One region of the Streptomyces sp. NPDC090077 genome, then DNA from elsewhere that is predicted to be linked to it. Evidence: predicted binding sites of a transcription regulator. Region 1 holds the regulator's gene; each other region holds the start of a gene.
What was found. The regulator HrcA, encoded in region 1, represses chaperone genes, less so after heat shock. The targets are predictions, from matches to a motif close to TTNGCACTCNGNNNNNCNGAGTGCNAA.

Region 1 (4,665 bases):
TGGGTGCCCTGGTGGCCGCCCGCCTCGATGCCCTGGACGCAGACGGAGCCGGCCCCGGCCGCCTGCGCGGAGCGGGCCTCGTCGACGGAGGTGACGGTGACGACGGTGTGCGTGCCGGCCCTGCGCAGCCGCTCCAGCACGGCGGGCGCGGGGGTGCCGAAGGTGAAGGAGACCACCGGGACGGGGTCCTCCAGCAGGATGGCGAGCTTGGCCTCGTAACCGTCGTCGGAGGTGCCGATGATGTCCTCGGGGGCGAGCGAGACCTCGTACCAGCCGGCCTCGCCGGCCAGCTGCCCGCGGTAGGTCTCCACCGCGGCCGGGTCCACGTACCCGGTCTGCGGCATGAGGAGGTTCACGCCGAAGGGGCGCCGGGTGAGGCCCCGCGTCCGCTTGATCTCCTGGTACATGCCGTCGGCGGTCTTGTAGCCGCCGGCGAGGTAGCCGAGCCCGCCCGCCTCGCACACCGCGGCGACGAGCGGCGGGCAGGAGGCGCCGCCCGCCATGGGAGCCTGCACGATCGGGTACGGCGGGAGGCCGTTCGGTGCGGAGGACATGGACTGCATCGTGCCACGTCCCGGCCACCGCGCCGAACCGTCGCATTCGCCTGGCATAGTCCGCTTCCGCAACGTGTCCGGGAACCGCCGCGGCCAGGCCCCGGACAGCACGGAGCCCGGTCCGGGGCGTCCCCGGACCGGGCTCGTACGAGTTCCCCGGGCCGACTCAGCGGCCGTTGAACGCGTCCTTCAGACGGCTGAACAGACCCTGCTGGCCGGGGGCGAACTGGCCCATCGGCCGCTCTTCGCCGCGCAGCTTGGCGAGCTGGCGCAGCAGCTCCTCCTGCTGGGCGTCCAGCTTGCCGGGGGTGGTGACCTCGACGTGGACGATCAGGTCGCCGCGGCCGCCGCCGCGCAGGTGGGTGACGCCCCGCCCGTGCAGCGGGATGGCCTGCCCGGACTGGGTGCCGGGCCGGATGTCGATCTCCTCCATGCCGTCCAGCGTCTCCAGCGGGCACTTGGTGCCCAGGGCCGCGGCCGTCATGGGGATGGTGACCGTGCAGTGCAGGTCGTCCCCGCGCCTCTGGAAGGTCGGGTGCGGCAGCTCGTGGATCTCCACGTAGAGGTCGCCGGCGGGGCCGCCGCCGGGGCCGACCTCGCCCTCGCCCGCGAGCTGGATCCGGGTGCCGTTCTCGACACCGGCGGGGATCTTGACGGTGAGGCTGCGGCGGGAGCGGACCCGGCCGTCGCCCGCGCACTCGGGGCACGGGGTCGGGACCACGGTGCCGAAGCCCTGGCACTGCGGGCAGGGGCGCGAGGTCATGACCTGGCCCAGGAAGGACCGGGTGACCTGGGAGACCTCGCCGCGGCCGCGGCACATGTCACAGGTCTGCGCCGAGGTGCCGGGGGCGGCGCCCTCGCCGGAGCAGGTGCCGCAGACGACGGCCGTGTCGACCTGGATGTCCTTGGTCGTGCCGAAGGCGGCCTCGTCCAGTTCCAGGTCCAGGCGGATCATGGCGTCCTGGCCGCGGCGGGTCCGCGAGCGCGGGCCGCGCTGCTGGGACTGGCCGAAGAAGGCGTCCATGATGTCGGAGAAGTTGCCGAAGCCGCCGGCACCGAAGCCGCCCGCGCCGCCACCGCCGCCCGAGGAGGACAGGGGGTCGCCGCCGAGGTCGTAGACCTGCTTCTTCTGCGGGTCCGAGAGGACCTCGTAGGCCGCGTTGATCTCCTTGAAGCGCTCTTGCGTCTTCGGGTCCGGGTTGACGTCCGGGTGGAGCTCACGGGCGAGTCGGCGGAAGGCCTTCTTGATCTCGTCCTGCGATGCGTCGCGGCGCACGCCGAGTACGGCGTAGTAGTCCGTGGCCACTTACGACTCCGCCAGGATCTGTCCGACGTAACGTGCCACTGCGCGTACCGCTCCCATCGTTCCGGGGTAGTCCATGCGGGTCGGTCCGACCACGCCGAGTTTGGCGACTGCTTCGCCGCCCGAACCGTAGCCGACGGACACGACCGACGTGGAGTTGAGTCCCTCGTAGGCGTTCTCGTGACCGATGCGTACGGCCATCCCCGACTCGCCGGCCTCGCCCAGCAGCTTCAGGAGCACCACGTGCTCCTCCAGCGCTTCGAGCACGGGCCGGATGGTCAGGGGAAAATCATGTCCGAAACGGGTGAGGTTGGCGGTGCCGCCGATCATCAGCCGCTCCTCCGCCTCCTCGGCCAGCGTTTCGAGGAGGGTCGCGAGGACGGCCTTGACGGTCGCCCGGTCGTCGATCTCGAACGACTCCGGAAGGTCCTGCACCAGCTGCGGCACGTCGGTGAAGCGACGGCCGACGACCCTGCTGTTCAGGCGCGCCCGCAGATCGGCGAGGGAGTTCTCGCCGAAGGGGGTCTGGGTGTCGACCAGCCGCTGTTCGACCCGCCCGGTGTCGGTGATCAGGACGAGCATCAGCCGGGCCGGGGCCAGCGACAGCAGCTCGACGTGCCGCACGGTGGAGCGGGTCAGCGACGGGTACTGGACGACGGCGACCTGCCGGGTGAGCTGCGCGAGCAGCCGTACCGTGCGGCCGACCACGTCGTCGAGGTCGACGGCCCCGTCGAGGAAGTTCTGGATGGCCCGGCGCTCGGGCGTCGACAGCGGCTTGACGCCCGCCAGCTTGTCGACGAAGAGCCGGTAGCCCTTGTCCGTGGGGATCCGGCCGGCGCTGGTGTGGGGCTGGGCGATGTAGCCCTCCTCCTCCAGCACGGCCATGTCGTTGCGCACGGTGGCGGGCGAGACGCCGAGCTTGTGCCGCTCGGTGAGCGCCTTGGAGCCGACGGGCTCCTCCGTCCCGACGTAGTCCTGGACGATGGCGCGCAGCACCTCGAGTCTGCGTTCGCTGAGCATCGCGCACACCTCCGGATGCGGTCGGTCGACGGTCGGGCCTTCGGGGCCGGTCCTGGCTTGTTGGCACTCTGCGCTCGGGAGTGCCAGAGATCCCCCGGTCAGTGTACGGCCGGGTAGTACGCCGGGGGCAAGGGCGGCCCGCCAGGGTAGCGTCACCGCATGGACGTGCATTGGGAAGAGGCGGGCTGGGAACGGGTCACCGGACGGGTGGGCCGGCGACGGCTCCCGGTGTGGGACTGCACCGTGGGACTGGTGGTGGGGGACGAGTCGGTGCTGCTGATCGACCCGGGATCCTCCGTGCGCGAGGGGGCGCAGGTGCGCGCCGAGGCGGAGCGGCTGACGGGCCGCCGCGTGACCCATATCGCATTCACGCACGGACATTTCGACCACGTGCTGGGGGGTGCGGCCTTCTCGGGCGCCGAGTTCTTCGGGGCGGTCGGCCTGGAGCGGATGCTGTCGGCCCCGGCGGGCCGCGAGGACGTGCGGGTGAGCGCGGTCCGGATGGGTCTGCCGGAGGCGGAGGCCGCGGAGGCGGCGGACCTGCTCCAGGCGCCCCGGCACCTGGTGTCGGGCGAGTGGACGCTGGAGCTGGGCGGGGTGCAGGTGCTGCTGGCGAACGTGGGGCCCGCGCACTCCGAGCACGACCTGGCCATCTTCGTGCCGGGCGAGCGGGAGGCGGTGTTCTGCGGGGACCTGGTCGAGGAGTCGGGCGAGCCCCAGGCCGGCTCGGACGCGGTGCCGGGCCAGTGGCCGGCCGCCCTGGACCGGCTGCTGTCGCTGGGCGGGGACGACGCGGTGTACGTGCCGGGTCACGGAGCGCTGGTGGACGCGGAGTTCGTGCGTGCGCAACGCGACACACTGGCGGCCAGGTTCGGCGTGTCGGGGGCGTGAGGGCGCCGGCTCTCCTAGTGTCGGCCGGATGCGTGAGTACTCCCCCGACCTGACCCCGCAGTGGAAGCGCGCCAAGCCCGTGCCTGAGGTGCCGGCGGACCCGGACCTGGTGGTCGAGGTGGCGGGTACGGACTTCTGCGGCGCGGTGGTGGCCTGCGAGGCGGGCACGGTGACCCTGGAGGACCGCTTCGGCAAGCGCCGGGTGTTCCCGCTGGAGCCGCGCGGCTTCCTGCTCGACGGCGCGGTGGTCACCCTGACCCGCCCCGCGCGCGGGCCCGCCGCGCCCGCCCGTACGGCCTCGGGCTCGATCGCCGTCCCGGGGGCGCGGGCGCGGGTGGCGCGGGCGGGGCGGATCTACGTGGAGGGGCGGCACGACGCCGAGCTGGTCGAGCGGGTCTGGGGCGACGACCTGCGCATCGAGGGCGTGGTGGTGGAGTACCTGGAGGGCGTCGACGACCTGGCGACGGTGGTGGCCGAGTTCTCCCCCGGCCCGGACGCCCGTCTCGGGGTCCTGGTCGACCACCTCGTACCGGGCTCGAAGGAGTCCCGGATCGCGGCCTCGGTGACGGGGCCGGACGTGCTGGTGGTGGGCCACCCGTACGTGGACGTCTGGCAGGCGGTGAAGCCGTCGGCGCTGGGCATCCGGGCCTGGCCGGAGGTGCCGCGCGGCCAGGACTGGAAGACGGGCGTCTGCCGGGCCCTGGGCTGGCCGGAGAACACCGGCGCCGCCTGGCAGCACATCCTGTCCCGCGTGACGTCCTACCGCGATCTGGAGCCGACGCTGCTGGGGCGGGTGGAGGAGCTGATCGACTTCGTCACGGCTCCCTGACCGGGGCTACGCGAGGGTGCCGAACTCGGTGGTGTCGAGCGTGACGCCGAGGACGTCGAGCGGGACCG
Region 2 (4,665 bases), on a different contig from region 1:
CCTGACCAAACGAGATCGGACACAACGATCCACGATGGATGACGTTCAGCTTAGTGCTGCCCCTCACCCCCTCGCCAAGCCCGGCTACGGCAAAATCGCCGCCCCGGAGCAAGCGCCCCGCACCGCCCGCGACTTCGCGCACCTCCCGGCCCGCGAGGCGGCCGTCGCCGGGTACCTCGACCGGCTGCCGGACGGCGCCGACATCAGCGTGAAGACCCTGGCCGCCGTCCTGCCCCTGTGGGGCCAGTGCGCCCTGCGCACCGCCCTCAACCGGCTGGCCACCGCCGGGCACCTGCACCGCGTACGGCAGCGGCTGCCCGGCGAAGTCACCCGCTGGGTCACCCGTACGCACTTCTCCCGCACCCCCCGCGACGGCGCCTGGTGGGCCCGGTTCACCCAGAGGGATTCCCCCGCGCCGACCGCCCCACCACCACCCACACAGGTACCCCCGGCCCGGGCCGATGCCCCGGATGACGCGTACGACGTCCTCGCCTCCCTCGGCCGCACCGCCCCCGCCCTGGCGCTCTCCAAGGCCGACTGCACGGCCCTCGCCCCGCTCCTGGTCCCCTGGCTGGCCCGGGGAGCCTCCCCCGACCGGATCCGGCTCGCCCTCACCGCCGGCCTGCCGCCCGTGGTCCACCACCCGGCGGCCCTGGTCCGCAAACGCCTGGAGTCGAAACTCCCCGCCGCACCACCGGCCCCGGCAGAGCCCGCCCAGCCCCCGCCCCGCGCCGAGTGCACCGAATGCCACGCCCCCGGCCCGCCCGCCGCCTTCACCGACGGCCGCTGCCGCGCCTGCCGCCCCGAAGCCCCCCGCCCACCGGTCTTCACCCCGTCCCTCACCCCGGCCGAGGTCCGCGCCCACGCGACCCGCATCCGCGAAGGGAACCGCCGATGACCAATCCCGCCCCCCTCCCGGCGGAAACGCCCGAGGGCGGTACCCCCTCCACCAGGAAGGGGTACCGCCCTCGTTCGAGAACAGCCGATCAGCCAGGGGCCGATCAGAAGTCCATGTCACCGCCCGGCATGCCGCCCGGAGCGGCGGCGGCCTTCTCCGGCTTGTCGGCGATGACGGCCTCGGTGGTCAGGAAGAGCGCGGCGATGGACGCGGCGTTCTGCAGCGCGGAGCGCGTGACCTTCGCCGGGTCGATGATGCCCTCGGCGATCATGTCGACGTACTCGCCGGTGGCGGCGTTCAGACCGTGGCCGACGGCCAGGTTGCGCACCTTCTCCACGACGACGCCACCCTCGAGACCACCGTTGACGGCGATCTGCTTCAGCGGGGCCTCCAGCGCGAGCTTCACGGCGTTGGCGCCGGTCGCCTCGTCACCGGTGAGCTCCAGCTTCTCGAAGACCGAGGAGGCCTGCAGCAGGGCCACGCCACCGCCGGCGACGATGCCCTCCTCGACGGCCGCCTTCGCGTTGCGAACGGCGTCCTCGATGCGGTGCTTGCGCTCCTTGAGCTCGACCTCGGTCGCGGCACCGGCCTTGATGACGGCCACGCCGCCGGCCAGCTTCGCGAGGCGCTCCTGGAGCTTCTCGCGGTCGTAGTCCGAGTCGGAGTTCTCGATCTCGGCGCGGATCTGGTTGACGCGACCCTGGACCTGGTCGCTGTCACCGGCACCGTCGACGATGGTGGTCTCGTCCTTGGTGATGACGACCTTGCGGGCGCGGCCGAGCAGGTCGAGACCGGCGTTCTCCAGCTTGAGGCCGACCTCCTCGGAGATGACCGTGCCGCCCGTGAGGATGGCGATGTCGCCGAGCATGGCCTTGCGGCGGTCGCCGAAGCCCGGGGCCTTGACGGCGACGGACTTGAAGGTGCCGCGGATCTTGTTGACGACCAGGGTCGACAGGGCCTCGCCCTCGACGTCCTCGGCGATGATCAGCAGCGGCTTGCCGGACTGCATGACCTTCTCCAGGAGCGGCAGCAGGTCCTTGACCGAGCCGATCTTGGAGTTGACGATCAGGATGTACGGGTCGTCGAGCGACGCCTCCATACGCTCCATGTCGGTGGCGAAGTACGCCGAGATGTAGCCCTTGTCGAAGCGCATGCCCTCGGTGAGCTCGAGCTCCAGACCGAAGGTCTGCGACTCCTCGACCGTGATGACGCCTTCCTTGCCGACCTTGTCCATGGCCTCGGCGATGAGCTCGCCGATCTGGGTGTCGGCGGCGGAGATCGAGGCGGTGGAGGCGATCTGCTCCTTGGTCTCGACGTCCTTGGCCTGCGCCAGCAGGGCGGCGGAGACGGCCTCGACGGCCTTCTCGATGCCGCGCTTGAGGGCCATCGGGTTGGCGCCGGCGGCGACGTTGCGCAGACCCTCGCGGACGAGCGCCTGGGCGAGGACGGTCGCGGTGGTCGTACCGTCACCGGCGACGTCGTCCGTCTTCTTGGCGACTTCCTTGACCAGCTCGGCGCCGATCTTCTCGTACGGGTCCTCGAGCTCGATCTCCTTGGCGATGGAGACACCGTCGTTGGTGATCGTGGGGGCGCCCCACTTCTTCTCAAGGACGACGTTGCGACCCTTGGGGCCAAGGGTGACCTTGACGGCGTCGGCGAGCTGGTTCATGCCACGCTCGAGACCGCGCCGGGCCTCCTCGTTGAACGCGATGATCTTGGCCATCTGAAGTGGTCCTCCAGGACTGGGGTTCCCCCCACGCCGCCTGGCGTAAGGAGAGGGTGGATTGCTCCGGACCGCGCCCGCGCCCGCGACGGACGGCCTGCGGATCCGACGGTTCCGTCCCGTCGGGTCCTGCGGGCCTCACCGGCCCGGTCCTCGTTTTGGTAGCACTCTCACCGGGAGAGTGCTAACGCCAATGATTAGCACTCGACCCCCACGAGTGCAAGCGGCTTCAGGCAACACGCGGGCGGCGCGGCGGTGACGCGGCGGCGGCGCGGCGGCGGCGCGGGGCGACATGCGTGAGGGGCTCACATCCTGTCCCGGATGTGAGCCCCTCATGCGTCTGTGCGTGCGTCGGTGGCCGATCGCGTTCGCTCCGACTCAGCCGGCCGCGAGCTTGACCATGTCCGCCTGCGGACCCTTCTGGCCCTGCGAGATCTCGAACTCGACCCGCTGACCCTCTTCAAGGGTGCGGTATCCGTCCATCTGGATGGCGCTGTAGTGGACGAACACATCCGCACCACCGTCGACCGCGATGAAGCCGTAGCCCTTCTCCGCGTTGAACCACTTGACGGTGCCCTGAGCCATGCCTAACTCCCCTATTACTGGCCCTTGCGCGGGACCGCACTTCGCGGTCCCGGGTCAGAACTTGCGCCGGAACGCCTCGACCGCGGCTGAATGTATCCGCACCGGTGCTGTCAGCAACAGGTCAATCCGACGAGAAATCTGGACACACGGAAACCGGTAAATAGGATGAAAACTTGGCATATTCCAGGGCAACTCGGGCCAGACAAGCTGCACCAAAGGCCCAAAAGGCACGCGCATGTTGACTCAATGTCAACCATCCGTCAGCCCGCTCATATGCGCCGGGCATGAACAGCGGAGGGGACTGCCCCAACTCTACCGCGCCCAATCAAACAGAATTACCCCCTCCACTTTTAGCGGAGGGGGCAATTCTGATCTGAACGCGTCAGTCGGACGTCAGCAGCCGCCGGCCACGGCGGGAATGATCGAGACGCCGGCGCCGTCCGGCGTCACCGCCTCCAGACCGCCCTCGAAGCGCACGTCGTCGTCGTTGACGTAGACGTTCACGAAGCGGCGCAGCTTGCCCTGGTCGTCCAGGACGCGCGCGGCGATGCCCGGGTGGTTCGCCTCCAGGGAGGCGATGACCTCGGCGAGGGTCGCACCCTCGGCCGGGACCTCGGCGGCGCCGCCGGTGTAGGTGCGCAGGATGGTGGGGATGCGGACGTTGACGCTCATGGCGCTACCGCCTTTCCGGGTGTGTCAGGGGGAGCAGGGAAGGGTCAGGCCAGGCCGGCGGCGCGGAAGGCGTCCAGGCTCGGGCGGATGGTGGCGGTCTGACCGCTGTCCGACGCCACCGCCTCCAGGGTCTTGAGGCCGTCGCCGGTGTTCAGGACCACGGTGGTCAGCGCCGGGTCGAGCTGCCCGTTCTCGATGAGCTTCTTCGTCACGCCGACGGTCACGCCGCCCGCGGTCTCGGCGAAGATGCCCTCGGTGCGCGCCAGGATCTTGATGGCCTCGACGACCTGCTCGTCGTTGACGTCCTCGACGAAGCCGCCGGTGCGGCGCGCGATGTCCAGGACGTACGGGCCGTCCGCCGGGTTGCCGATCGCCAGGGACTTGGCGATGGTGTTCGGCTTCTGCGGGCGGACCACGTCGTGACCGGCCTTGAAGGCGGTCGACACCGGGGAGCAGCCCTCGGCCTGGGCGCCGAAGATCTTGTACGGCTTGTCCTCGACGAGGCCGAGCTTGATCAGCTCCTGGAGACCCTTGTCGATCTTCGTCAGCTGGGAGCCGGACGCGATCGGGATGACGATCTGGTCGGGCAGCTGCCAGCCGAGCTGCTCGCAGATCTCGTACGCCAGGGTCTTGGAGCCCTCGCCGTAGTAGGGGCGCAGGTTGACGTTGACGAAGCCCCAGCCCTCGCCCAGCGGGTCGCCGATGAGCTCGGAGCAGAAGCGGTTCACGTCGTCGTAGTTGCCCTCGATGCCGACGAGGTCGCCGCCGTAGACACCGGCCATGACGA
Region 3 (4,665 bases), on a different contig from region 1:
TACCAGGCGCCGCCGCCCGCCATCACCGTCAGCGCGCACCCCGTGATCAGCAGCGTGCGCGCGAGCCGTCGGCGCCGTGAGAGCCTGCGGTGGCCGGTCTTCCTCCGTTGAGCGCTCATACCGCCCGATCCTGGCGCAGCGGCGCTGAAGGAATCCTGAGGAGGCGGCGCCCTCAGCGGTGCGGGCCCTCCGTCGGGAGGTGCAGCTCCAGCAGCGCGCCCCCGCCCGGCGCGGCCAGGGCGCGTACGTCGCCCCCGTGCGCCCGCGCGATCTCCCGGGCGATGGCCAGGCCCAGCCCGGTGCCGCCGCTGGCCCGGCCCCGGTCCGCGTCGAGGCGTACGAACCGCTCGAAGACCCGGTCGCGGTCCGCCTCCGGGATCCCCGGGCCGTCGTCGGCCACTTCCAGCACCGCCCGCCCGTCCCGCGCGGCCGCCCGCACCACCACCTCGGCGTCCGCGTACCGCAGGGCGTTGTCCACCAGGTTGGCCAGGGCCCGTTCCAGCCGCGCCGGATCCCCGTACGCCGGCACCGGCGCGGGCGCCTCCAGCCGCAGCGCGACCCGGGGCGCGGGCCGCCGGGCCGCGTCCTCGGCGGCCAGCAGCGCGAGGTCCACCGGCTCGGGGCGGGGCGCGGGTCCGCCGTCGAGGCGGGCCAGGAGCAGCAGGTCGGCGGCGATCCGCTGGAGCCGCTCGGTGTCGGCCAGCGCGGCGGCGACCGACGCCCGGTCGGGGCGCGGCATGGCGAGGGCCACCTCCAGCCGGGAGCGCACGGCGGCGAGCGGGTTGCGCAGCTCGTGCGAGGCGTCGGCGGTGAACTGGCGCTGCCGGGCGTCGGAGCGCTCCAGCCGGTCGAGGGTGTCGTTGACGGTCCGGGCCAGCTGGGCGATCTCGTCGCCGCCGCCGGGGTCGGGCACGCGCCGGTCCAGCTCGCTCGCGGTGACGGCGGCCAGCCCGGTGCGGATCGCGGTGACCGGGCGCAGTGCGCGGCCGGTGGCCCACCAGGCGAGGGCCGCGGCGAAGGCGGTCAGCGGGGGAGCGCCGGCGAGGAAGCCGACGGCGATGGCGCGGGTGGCGTCGTCGACGTCGCCGAGCACGGTCATCGCGTACACGGTGTGTGGGTCGTGCGCGCCCGGCGGTCCGGGGGCCTCGACCGCGACGACCAGGTGCCGCTGCGCGCCGGGTCGGGCGGGCGGCAGTACGGCCGAGCGGGAGTCCTGGCCGGGGCCGGGGCGCAGTCCGGCGGGGGGCGGGGGGTCCTTGGGGGTTCCGGCGGCGGTGCTGGCGACGTCGTGGCCGCGGGCGTCCCGTACGAGGACCAGGTCGACGCCGCCTTCGGGCGCGGGCAGCCGGCCGCCGGGCGGGAGGGTCCGGGTGTCGAGCTGGGCGGCGACCTTGCGGGCGGCGAGCTCGGTGCGGCCGGTGGTGTTGTCGAGGAGGTTGGTGCGCATGAGGCTGTAGAGCCACAGCCCGCCGGTGGCGAGGACCGCGGCCATCGCGAGGGCGGCGGCGAGGGCGGTCCGCGCGCGCAGGTTCCCGACGAGCGGGCCGGTCCTGCGGGGTCCGGTGCCGCCTGCGCCGCTGCCGCTCGCGCCCCCCGCGCCGCTGCCGCCCGCGCCCCTACCCACCGTCGGGCGCCATGCGGTAGCCGGTCCCGTGGACGGTGAGGATGGAGCGGCGGCCGAAGGGGGCGTCGATCTTCCTGCGCAGGGAGGAGACGTAGACCTCGACGATGTTCGGGTCGATGCCGTGCGGGGCGTCCCAGACCTCGTCGAGGACGTCCTGCTTGGGGACGGCCCGGCCGGGGCGCCGCATCAGGCAGGCGAGCACGCCGATCTCCCGGGCGGTGAGCTCGATGTCGCGGCTCCCGCGGCGGCAGCGCCGGTCCAGCGGGTCGAGGAAGAGGTCCCCGGCCCGGAGCACGGCGGGTTCGGGGGCGGCGGCGCGGCGGGCGAGGGCGCGCAGCCGGGCGGCGAGCACCAGGAAGGAGAAGGGCTTGGTGAGGTAGTCGTCGGCGCCGGCGTCCAGCCCCTCGGCCTCGTCCTGCTCGCCGTCCCGTGCGGTCAGCATCAGGACGGGGGTGGGGTCGCCGTGGGCCCGCATCCGCGCGCAGATCTCGGCGCCGCCGGGGCCGGGGAGCATCAGGTCGAGCAGGACGGCGTCGTACGGTCCGCCGGTGAGGGCCAGTTCGAGGCCGCGGTGGCCGTCGTGGGCGACCTCGACGCGGTGGCCCTCGGCGGACAGGCCCTGGCGGAGGGATTCGGCCAGGTTCTCTTCGTCTTCGACCACGAGGATGCGCACACCCCAAGCCTCACATACCGGGCAGCGGCTCTTCCGGGCCCCGGTGTCCGGCGAGGTGCTCCCGGCGGGGTCGGGGTTCAGCCGAACGGGGGGTTCGGCGGCCGGAATACGTGGAAGCGGTGGACCGTGTTGGCACTCCGCTTGACCGAGTGCTAATCGCCGGAATAGTGTCGCACCTGGCACTCGCCCCCGGTGAGTGCCAACACAGCGACAGGCAGGTCCGGCACCCGCGACGACGGATCGACCTGGTCGCCACCTCAGACAGTTAACCCCGGATCTCCGAAGGGGGAGGTCGGATCGTGACGACCACCAGCTCCAAGGTTGCCATCAAGCCGCTTGAGGACCGCATCGTGGTCCAGCCGCTCGACGCCGAGCAGACCACGGCCTCCGGCCTGGTCATCCCGGACACCGCGAAGGAGAAGCCCCAGGAGGGCGTCGTCCTCGCGGTCGGCCCGGGCCGCTTCGAGGACGGCCAGCGTCTCCCGCTGGACGTCAGCGTCGGCGACATCGTGCTGTACAGCAAGTACGGCGGCACCGAAGTGAAGTACAGCGGCGAGGAGTACCTCGTCCTCTCGGCCCGCGACGTGCTCGCGATCGTCGAGAAGTAATTCGCTTCAAGAAGTTTGCTTGAGCTGCGCCCCTGGTCACCCCGCTGATTGCCGGGCGGCGAGGGGCGCGGTTCGTTAAACCTAGTTTTCGAGAGGGCTGAACCGCTCCCATGGCGAAGATCCTGAAGTTCGACGAGGACGCCCGTCGCGCCCTCGAGCGCGGCGTCAACAAGCTTGCCGACACGGTCAAGGTGACGATCGGCCCCAAGGGCCGCAACGTCGTCATCGACAAGAAGTTCGGCGCCCCCACCATCACCAACGACGGTGTCACCATCGCTCGCGAGGTCGAGCTGGACGACCCGTACGAGAACCTGGGCGCGCAGCTCGTGAAGGAGGTGGCGACCAAGACCAACGACATCGCGGGTGACGGCACCACCACCGCCACCGTGCTGGCCCAGGCGCTCGTCCGCGAGGGTCTGCGCAACGTCGCCGCCGGCGCCTCCCCGGCCTCCCTGAAGAAGGGCATCGACGCCGCGGTCAAGGCCGTGTCCGAGGACCTCCTCGCGACCGCCCGCCCGATCGAGGACAAGTCCGACATCGCCGCCGTGGCCGCGCTCTCCGCGCAGGACGCCCAGGTCGGCGAGCTCATCGCCGAGGCGATGGACAAGGTCGGCAAGGACGGTGTCATCACCGTCGAGGAGTCCAACGCCTTCGGCCTGGAGCTCGAGTTCACCGAGGGCATGGCCTTCGACAAGGGCTACCTGTCCCCCTACATGGTCACCGACCAGGAGCGTATGGAGGCCGTCCTCGACGACCCGTACATCCTGATCAACCAGGGCAAGATCTCCTCCATCCAGGACCTCCTGCCGCTGCTGGAGAAGGTCATCCAGGCCGGTGGCTCGAAGCCGCTCCTGATCATCGCCGAGGACGTCGAGGGCGAGGCCCTCTCCACCCTCGTCGTCAACAAGATCCGCGGCACCTTCAACGCGGTCGCCGTCAAGGCCCCGGGCTTCGGCGACCGTCGCAAGGCGATGCTCCAGGACATGGCCACCCTCACCGGTGCCACCGTCATCGCCGAGGAGGTCGGCCTCAAGCTCGACCAGGCCGGTCTGGACGTCCTCGGTTCCGCGCGCCGCGTGACCATCTCCAAGGACGACACGACCATCGTCGACGGTGGCGGCAACGCCGCTGACGTCGCGGGCCGCGTCAACCAGATCAAGGCCGAGATCGAGTCCACGGACTCCGACTGGGACCGCGAGAAGCTGCAGGAGCGCCTGGCGAAGCTCGCCGGCGGCGTCTGCGTCATCAAGGTCGGCGCCGCCACCGAGGTGGAGCTCAAGGAGAAGAAGCACCGCCTCGAGGACGCCATCTCCGCCACCCGCGCCGCGGTCGAGGAGGGCATCGTCTCCGGCGGTGGCTCCGCGCTCGTCCACGCCGTCAAGGTCCTGGAGGGCAACCTCGGCCTGACCGGCGACGAGGGCACCGGCGTCTCCGTGGTCCGCCGCGCCGCCGTCGAGCCGCTGCGCTGGATCGCCGAGAACGCGGGCCTCGAGGGCTACGTCATCACCTCGAAGGTCGCCGAGCTCGACAAGGGCCAGGGCTTCAACGCCGCCACCGGCGAGTACGGCGACCTGGTCAAGGCCGGCGTCATCGACCCGGTCAAGGTCACCCGCTCCGCCCTGGAGAACGCCGCCTCCATCGCCTCCCTGCTGCTCACGACCGAGACCCTGGTCGTCGAGAAGCCGGCCGAGGAAGAGGCCGACGCCGGTCACGGCCACGGTCACGGCCACAGCCACTGACGCGTCCGCGCGCTTCGACAG

Region 2: groL (chaperonin GroEL) is a predicted target of HrcA. The motif match lies at 2,783-2,809, and genes of this name have one in related genera.
Region 3: groES (co-chaperone GroES) is a predicted target of HrcA. The motif match lies at 2,427-2,453, and genes of this name have one in related genera.

The regions. Positions count from the first base shown of each region.
Region 1 is NZ_JBIVEG010000025.1:1,433-6,097, forward strand. Features, by position in the region: gene ACIPW5_RS30580 (nitronate monooxygenase) at 1-554, opposite strand, end outside; gene dnaJ (molecular chaperone DnaJ) at 721-1,860, opposite strand; gene hrcA (heat-inducible transcriptional repressor HrcA) at 1,861-2,877, opposite strand; gene ACIPW5_RS30595 (MBL fold metallo-hydrolase) at 3,037-3,768, shown strand; gene ACIPW5_RS30600 (DUF3097 domain-containing protein) at 3,797-4,597, shown strand; gene ACIPW5_RS30605 (Uma2 family endonuclease) at 4,604-4,665, opposite strand, start outside.
Region 2 is NZ_JBIVEG010000062.1:263-4,927, forward strand. Features, by position in the region: gene ACIPW5_RS39605 (hypothetical protein) at 35-898, shown strand; gene groL (chaperonin GroEL) at 1,002-2,621, opposite strand; gene ACIPW5_RS39615 (cold-shock protein) at 3,000-3,206, opposite strand; gene ACIPW5_RS39620 (MoaD/ThiS family protein) at 3,600-3,878, opposite strand; gene thrC (threonine synthase) at 3,923-4,665, opposite strand, start outside.
Region 3 is NZ_JBIVEG010000012.1:116,608-121,272, reverse strand. Features, by position in the region: gene ACIPW5_RS21140 (LCP family protein) at 1-119, opposite strand, end outside; gene ACIPW5_RS21135 (sensor histidine kinase) at 173-1,624, opposite strand; gene ACIPW5_RS21130 (response regulator transcription factor) at 1,617-2,297, opposite strand; gene groES (co-chaperone GroES) at 2,597-2,905, shown strand; gene groL (chaperonin GroEL) at 3,016-4,644, shown strand.